Bdellovibrio bacteriovorus: one gene and its partner. The protein of the gene in region 2 interacts with the protein of the main gene of each other region in a pairwise test. Links are inferred from orthologs where the notes say so. Each region holds a gene or a part of one and is shown on either strand. Other genes may lie near its edges.

Region 1 (2,961 bases), 270 kb from region 2 along the record:
ACCGTCCATAACACCAGACTTGATCTGAAGAACTTCAACGTCCTTCGCGAATTCAGCCAATGTTTTTGCAGTAGCGTTCACTTCACCGTAAGAGAATACGATGGCGTTAGTACCTTTCATTGAATTAGCAAATGCCTTTTCAATAGCTGGGTGATCTTTGAACGCTCTTTTTGCAAGAGTGTTGCGGACAACCTTCATCTCTGATTCAGCAGCATTCAATTTTTTGCGCAAAGTAGTAACTTGCTCAACCTTGATGCCTTTGAAGTCAACGATGAAAGCTCCTTTAGCTTTTCCGAATTTCTCCGTGATTAGCTTAATCTCTTGCTCTTTATCTGCGCGAGTGATCATAAGTGAGCCTCCTTTCGTTAGATTCTTTCTACTCCAGTTTTGCTGAAGTAGGTTGTGCGATTCAGGTTGGTTTGGAGTCACCTAGAACTAGGAAACTTTTTGCCTTATCTCGGTAGGCCCCACACCGTCGTGGGATTACATCTACTAAAAGAAACCTACTGTCTCTGATCGCAATAAAAACTTAAGCTCCGATTTGCACCGGAGCTTTTAATTACATTTAAAATTATGCGTTAGTAGCAGTTAGAGCTGCTGCCGCATTTGGCTCAATCTTAACACCAGGACCCATAGTTGAAGCTACGGAGATAGTTTTAAGATAGATACCTTTAGACGCTGCTGGTTTAGCTTTAACGATAGCACCCAACAAAGTTAGGAAGTTATCGCGAAGTTTAGCATCGCCCATAGATTTCTTACCGATACCAGCGTGAACGATACCTGCTTTATCAACGCGGAAATCAAGCTTACCTTTTTTCTCGGCAGCTACGGCTTCACCAACGTTCATAGTTACAGTACCGATTTTTGGATTCGGCATCAAACCACGAGGTCCCAAGATCTTAGCAACTTTAGAAACAGTCGCCATCATATCTGGAGTCGCGATACATTTGTCGAAATCCAACCAACCACCTTGAATTTTAGCTACAAGGTCGTCAGCACCAACGAAGTCAGCGCCAGCCGCTTTCGCTTCAGCCTCTTTAGGACCTTTTGCGAAAACAACAACTTTAACTTCTTTACCAAGACCGTGAGGCAAAGAGATCGCGCCACGAACTTGTTGGTCAGATTGCTTAGGGTCAATACCCAAGCGCAAAGCTACGTCGATAGATTCATCAAATTTAGCTGGAGCAGTCGCTACCACAAGTTTGAATGCTTCTTCAACAGAGTATTTTTTTTGAGAATCAACCTTCTTAGAGGCTGCTTCGAATTTTTTACCTGCCATACATCACCCCTATGCGATATCGATGCCCATGCTCTTAGCTGTACCAGCAACTTGTGACATTGCGGATTCAACTTTCAAGCAGTTCAAGTCAGGCAATTTCGTTGTAGCGATTTGCTTGATTTGATCGTTATTGATTTTGCCTACTTTGTCTTTTTGCGGTTGTTTGGAACCAGATTCCAATTTCAACGCCTTTTTGATCAAAGAAGACACCGGTGGTGTTTTCGTAATGAAAGTAAACGATCTGTCTTGGTAAACAGTGATGATGATAGGGATGATGCTATCACCCAACGCTTGTGTACGAGCGTTGAACTGCTTACAGAATTCCATGATGTTTACCCCGTGCTGTCCAAGTGCCGGTCCAACGGGAGGAGCTGGATTAGCTTTCCCTGCCGGTATTTGCAGCTTGATCATTCCTGTAACTTTTTTTGCCATGACCCACTCCTGCAAGAGGTTTGTTTTAAGAGTGCCTCGACCTATTCGAAGCGACCCGTGCTTAAAGTGCTACCTATGTAGCGCTTAAATTATTGTTTTTCAACTTGAATGTAGTCCAATTCCACTGGAGTTGGTCTACCGAAGATGCTGACAAGGACTTTCAGCTTACCTTTGTCCTCGTTCACTTCTTCTACGGAACCCTGGAAGTTGCTGAATGGACCGTCAATAACTGTCACATTCTCACCTACAGAGAACTTCACTTTCGGCTTCGGTTTTTCAGCCACGCCCGCCATTTGCTGCGTTACGCGAAGAACCTCAGCTTCCGGTACTTCCGGAGGACGAGTTTTAGTCCCACCCACGAAGCCGGTCACTTTAGACGAATTGCGTACTAAATGCCAAGTCTCATCATTCAAAAACATCTGAACGAAGATATAACCTGGGAAAAATTTACGCGATTTAGTTTGTTTTTGGCCTTTTACAAGCTCAACAACGCTTTCTGCCGGGATAAGGATTTCCCCGAAGAATTCTTCCATTTTATTGGATTTGATCTTTTCTTCGATCGCCTTTTTAGCGGTGTTTTCACAACTTGTTTGAACGTTAACGATATACCACTTTTTTTCCATGGTCCGTTCCTTACTTCATGAGGTAGTTGATAAAGAAGCCAGAAATCAAATCAAATGAGCTGATGATCACGCTAGAGATAAGAACCATCACCACACAAGCAATTGTCATGGCAGTGGTGTCTTTACGAGAAGGCCATACCACCTTACGAATTTCAGAGACAACTTCTTCACCCCAAGCCATTACTTTAGGATTGAATTGAAGGACTGCGAAGACAACCAAGCCCAAAGCGACCGGAACACCGTGACGGATAACGTCTGAGTCCGCAGCTCTTGCTACAACCCCGAACGCGCCCGCGAAAGCTTTGATGAGAAGAGATGTTGTCAAACCGACCAAGATAGCTGCGATGGCAAAGCTGATTGTCAAAATCTTAGAGTTGGCCTTTTCCATAGTTCCTCTTTGTTTGGATTTCAAAATTGGCAGGGGCGGAGGGATTCGAACCCACGACCTAACGATTTGGAGTCGTTCGCTCTACCACTGGAGCTACACCCCTGCTGATCTTCTTGATGACAATCGCTTATTCCCTTCGTTGCTCGGTCGTCGGCGTACTATTAGTACGTTCTCCTCGGTCGCGCCTCGGGCCTAAGCAATTCTCATCAAGAATCTCCCTATTTGGGAGAACTTTGCAG
Region 2 (5,198 bases):
TGGTTCTACACAGACGGGAACTGCGTCCGGTGGCGGTGTCACTTATCACGTGCAAAGCACAGTCGGTAACTACATGTCAGGAATCGAACAAACCACTTCAGACAACTCTTACAAGGTTTATAGCTCCGTTCAAGGGGCGATCGTTTCTAACTAATTTATTATCTTTACTGTAAGTTGGCGACAAATCTCCTCTGTATCAAGAGGAGATTTTTTATTTATTAACATAGTAGTTCCTTACTGTTAGCGCTCTTGCGTTCTTGTAACATACAAAATCCCTCACAATAAACCGATAAGTCTTTATATGAAAATCTTGAGCGTTCTGGTTTTTTTCATGTCTCTATTAGGGGCTGCAACGACTCACGCAGTTCCAGGGTCTCTAACTTATCAGGGAAGAATCAAAAATTCCGACGGACTTCCGCTGGAAGTTAATGGCGTTCGCTTTGAATTTTCTATCACGAATCCTTCGGGCTCTTGCGTACTCTATAAAGAAATATCTTCGTCCATTGACATGCGCAATTCTTCCGGAGTCTTTGACGTGCCTATCGGAACAGGCACAAAAAATTATCCCGTCGATCCAGGATTTAAGCTCTTAGATGCCTTCAATAATGCAGCGGCTTTGAATTGTGAAGGTGGAGGAACCTACACTCCTATCGCCGATGACAAAAGGCTTTTAAGAGTCCAATTCTATGATGGCACAGGTTGGAAGCTCATCAGTCCCGACAGCGAAATCCGCAGTGTTCCATTTGCAGGCCATGCGCAGTACGCTGAGTCCGCGCAAAAACTAGGTTCAAATACAGTCGCTGACTTTATTTTAAAATCCAGTGTGCCTCTTTGTGGCGCTGGCGAATATCTTCGACATATTGCGCCCGCTGGCACATTTCAATGCACAGTTCCCGTTGTGAATGGAAATGACGTCAGCGGAAATATTTCCGGTAGTTCCGCGGGCTTTACTGGAAATTTAAGCGGCGATGTCTCGGGAACTCAAAGTGCGACAAGCGTTGATAAAATCAAAGGCATCGCCGTTAATATGACGGGCCTGGCTTCTGGAAAAATTCTTAAATACAACGGAACAAATTGGGCGCCTGCAGATGACACGGATACTAACACTGACGATAAAATCCGCGGTGTCGATGTTTCTGCAACCACACCGGTCAGTGGACAAGTTTTAGTTCACAACGGATCAGCGTGGGCTCCTCAATATTTCGGCATGGGGCAATTACGATCGACGGTTACGGGCACAGCGCAAGTTCCGGCATCGTGTTCAACTGCTGATAAAACTCTGACTTGGAATTCAATCACAGACTCATTTGCTTGTACCACGATTGCAATCGCGAGCACTCAAGTAACAGGCCTTGGAACAGCGGCTACGAAAAACTTCGGAACCTCTTCCGGAAATCTTGTAGAGCTTGATGGCACCGGAAGAATTCCGGCCTCACTTCTCCCTGCTTCTAGCGGAAACATCATAGATGGAGGCAACAGCACGGGCGCCACTTTGAACGTCGGCACCAACGACGGGCAAGCGCTGAATTTCGAGACCAACAATTCGGCACGAATGACTATCACGAGTAACGGAGATATTGGTATTGGCACAGCCTCCCCCGGCTATAGACTTCAGGTAAATAAAACCTCCAATGCGACGGCTGCCAGCAATATCGCTGCTTCTTTTAATTTCATGTGGGCAGCACCAACTAGTTCCAGCGCTAGTACTTTTGTCGGTCAGTATAACGGCGCTGAAAGTGACGGCACGTCGGCAGCTATCACTGGCGGTATTTTAGCGCAGATCAACTACACTCACCACAACGGTTCAAATGCTTTAGCTAAACTCGTGGGCTCCTGGTCCGGTACTCACAATAAATCTTCGGCAACGGTGGGATCCTCACTGGCAGTTCAGGGTGAAGTGAACAATGACGCTTCGGGAGTTATTTCACAAGCAATAGGAATTCACTCGCGCATTACGAACAGCGGCAGCGGCTCGATCACGAATGCTTATGGAGTGTACGTTGATGGAGTGCAAGGGACGAACAAGTGGTCCATTTATACGAATGATCCTTCAGTGCCATCGTACTTTGCCGGTTATGTTGGTATCGGAACGAACTCTCCAACAGCTCCACTGGATGTCAATGGAACGGTAAAGGCCACTAAGTTTTCGGTGGGTCCACAGATTGTCACCGCGACTTGCAGTAATAGCGCTGCAGCCTCTTGTATGGCCATCGCCACGTGTCCCGCGGGAAAAACACTTCTGTCAGGAGGTTATTCAACCTCTTGGGCGGCCACCAGTGTTGTTCAGTCTGCCCCCTCTTCAGGGACTACCTGGTCCTGCCAGTTTTACGGCGACAGCGCCCTCGGTCCGCATACCTGCTACGCCCTTTGCGCCAATTTCGAGTAAGAAAGAATTATGAGCGATCGCTAAACTCAAGTCGAGTCGGTGCCGCTATTTCTGCAACAGACCTTAAGTTTCATTTTAAGACAGCCGATAAAGCTTTTAGACAAACCATGGAAGGGTTTTCTTATGAAGTTTATAACTTTAATTCTGCTTCTTGCCGGTTTCACGATGAAATCTCAAGCCGCCGATATCACCATCGTCGATGTTCGTCGCAATATCACGATGTCTGAAGATGACACCGTTTACAAAGACTTCTACATCAATGCAGGTCCCTCTTCAGGATTAAAAAAGAATCTTGTCGTCACGGCCGTTCGCAAACTCAATATTCGTGATGCCAGTGGTGCCAACGCTGTCGGTGAAATCACCGTGCCGGTGGGCCAGCTAAAAATCATCGCCGTTTACGACAAAGTCGCGGTCGCGCGCGAGTACACTCTTTTATCTCGTGATGAACTTCCGATGCTTGAGCAAGTAGGGATGATGACCGGAGACCGCATAGATCTTCAAGGCTCATTCATTGATAATTCTAAGCCCAAACCAAAACGCAAAGTAGCCGAAGCCTCTAGCGAAACGACCGCAACAACGGCCACGGTGGTTTCACTCACCGTCGCCCCTTCAGCCGCTGGTTTAAGCACAGGGGCAGGAGCCCTTTCCCCTACCCCGGCCTCCCCCGCGGGAGCGAACCCTGTAGTTTCTGCCAATTTAAAAGCGGATAGTATCCTTTCTGCCGCAACTAATAGCAGTTCAGCCCCTGCCGCCCCTGCGGCTGCGGCATCCTCGGCTACCGCCGGGGAAACCCTTGAAAAAACGGCGGATTCTGGTAACAACACTCTTCATGAGTGACAATTCTTATTTCCGCGTCCGCCTAAGCCAAGTACCAGCAGAGCTGGAAGACATCATCACCACGCATAGTTTTGAATGTGGAGCCTCTGGAGTGACAGAGGCTTTGGCTTTTATTCAACCAGATCTTACCTACGACCCTAAACTTCTTCACGTCCGCTCTCACGAAGTCGATGTGTTCTTCCCTGAAAAACCGGCACAAAATTTCTTTGATGGCCTTCTAGATATCAACGGTGGCATCAAATGGAATATTTTCGAAGAAGAAAACAAAGACTGGCTGGAGGAGTGGAAAAAAGGTTTTAAACCTTTCAAGCTCGTCGGTGATTTCTGGGTTGTTCCAAGCTGGTTGCAACCTCCTGAAGAATGCAAACACGCGATCTTCATTGATCCGGGTATGGCGTTTGGAACGGGCACACATGCAACCACGCAAATGATGGCCTTCTTTATTCACAAACTCGCTGAAAAATACAAGAACGACGTGAAAGAGTGGGCTCTTCTAGATGTCGGAACCGGCACGGCAATTTTAGCAATGCTTGCGCAGATGAGCGGCATGGGCCTTGTCACTGGGATTGAAATTGATCCGGAAGCGCGTCGAGTGGCTCGTGAAAACGTGAAGTTGAACAAGCTTGAACAAATCGACATCCCCGAAACACAGATCGAAGACATGCGCTCGCAGTACGATGTCGTAGTTGCGAACATCATCGATGGAGTTCTGATCAACATCAAATCAGATCTTCTTCGTGTGCTAAAACCAGGTGGTCATATTCTTCTGACAGGTATTTTAGAAGAACGCGACAATCACTTCTTTGAAAAGTTCATGGAAAACTCAGGCCTCACCGTTCTTCGTCGTTTAGAAAAAGACGAGTGGGTTGGATACTGGGCGCAGTCAAAAGCATGAGACGTTATTGGATAGAGAAAAAAGATTTATTCCAAGATCAGGTGAATTTCACCGGCGATGTCTTTCATCATATTTTCGATGTCTGTCGCCAAGAGGTCGGTTCAAAGTTTGAGGTTCTTACCGAAGACAGCAAAGCCTACTTCGTTGAAGTCACTCAAGTCTCAAAGAAAAATGCCACCGCAAGAATTCTAGAAGAACGCGTGATTCCTCCATTAAAGGAACCACACATTCATTTAGCACTCTCTATTTCGCGTTTTCCAGTGATGGATGCGATCATGGAGAAAGCTGTCGAAATGGGTGTTAAAAGCATTCAACCTTTCTTTTCTGAATTCAGCTTCCTGCGAACAGGCGAAAAACTTTCTGACAATAAAGTGGAGCGTTGGGATAAGATCGTCCGCTCCGCCACCCAACAATCTGGCCGCGGCGACCTCATGAAAGTTCAACCGGCAATTCCGTTTGAGAAAGTTTCAGGTTTGATTAACCGAGATGCGGGACATGTGGGTCTATTTGCTTATGAGGGTCCGTCGACTCTTAGCATCAAGGATTATGTTCAACAGGTGAAGTCCCAAAACCCTCAAGGTGTGAAAGCCATCTGGATTATCGTGGGCTCTGAAGGGGGTTTCTCTCACAATGAAGTCGAAAAATTCCAGGAACTAGGCCTTCGCCCAGTCACCTTGGGACCCCAGGTTTTGCGAGTTGAAACGGCTTGCATGGCTCTGGTATCAGTCCTAAAGTATGACTTTGATCTGATGTGTTGAAAGGAGAGGGAATGGATCCCTTCGAGGAATTTGAGTTTAAGCCACTCACGGACGGTCTAGGTTTTCACAAAAAGAAAACAACAGGCGCTGCCAAAGACGAAGCTCAGACAGAAACGTTTTCTAAAAACCGTATGATGGATCAAGGCTTGGAATTGATCGAGGAATCCTCGGTCGATCCTTTGCGTCCTCCTCTTCCACGCAAAAACCGCAACTCTTCAACACAAATTCAACCGACTCCAGGTGCTACAGAAGTGGGCGGAGACGGTTCAGCCGCGGTTGATGAAATTCTTAAGACACTTCAAAAAAACCGTCGTTTGGATTT

Evidence for each region.
Region 1: the proteins of AZI87_RS03795 (region 2) and rplK interact in binary tests that used the Escherichia coli proteins (3 or more experiments, as listed by UniProt). The link is inferred for Bdellovibrio bacteriovorus from one-to-one orthologs.

The regions. Positions count from the first base shown.
Region 1 is NZ_LUKD01000001.1:547,648-550,608, forward strand. It holds rplK (50S ribosomal protein L11), read right to left. Parts: upstream 1,712-2,961; coding sequence 1,289-1,711; downstream 1-1,288. Other genes in the region: rplJ (50S ribosomal protein L10), read right to left, coding at 1-348; rplA (50S ribosomal protein L1), read right to left, coding at 572-1,279; nusG (transcription termination/antitermination protein NusG), read right to left, coding at 1,801-2,334; secE (preprotein translocase subunit SecE), read right to left, coding at 2,345-2,722. UniProt on the Escherichia coli protein: Forms part of the ribosomal stalk which helps the ribosome interact with GTP-bound translation factors.
Region 2 is NZ_LUKD01000001.1:811,790-816,987, forward strand. The notes cover bases 2,206-5,166. They hold AZI87_RS03795 (50S ribosomal protein L11 methyltransferase), read left to right. Parts: upstream 2,206-3,215; coding sequence 3,216-4,118; downstream 4,119-5,166. Other genes in these bases: AZI87_RS18230 (hypothetical protein), read left to right, coding at 2,206-2,386; AZI87_RS03790 (hypothetical protein), read left to right, coding at 2,510-3,223; AZI87_RS03800 (RsmE family RNA methyltransferase), read left to right, coding at 4,115-4,876; AZI87_RS03805 (RDD family protein), read left to right, coding at 4,888-5,166. In the rest of the region: AZI87_RS03780 (hypothetical protein), read left to right, coding at 1-154; more of AZI87_RS18230, read left to right, coding at 302-2,205; more of AZI87_RS03805, read left to right, coding at 5,167-5,198. UniProt on the Escherichia coli protein: Methylates ribosomal protein L11.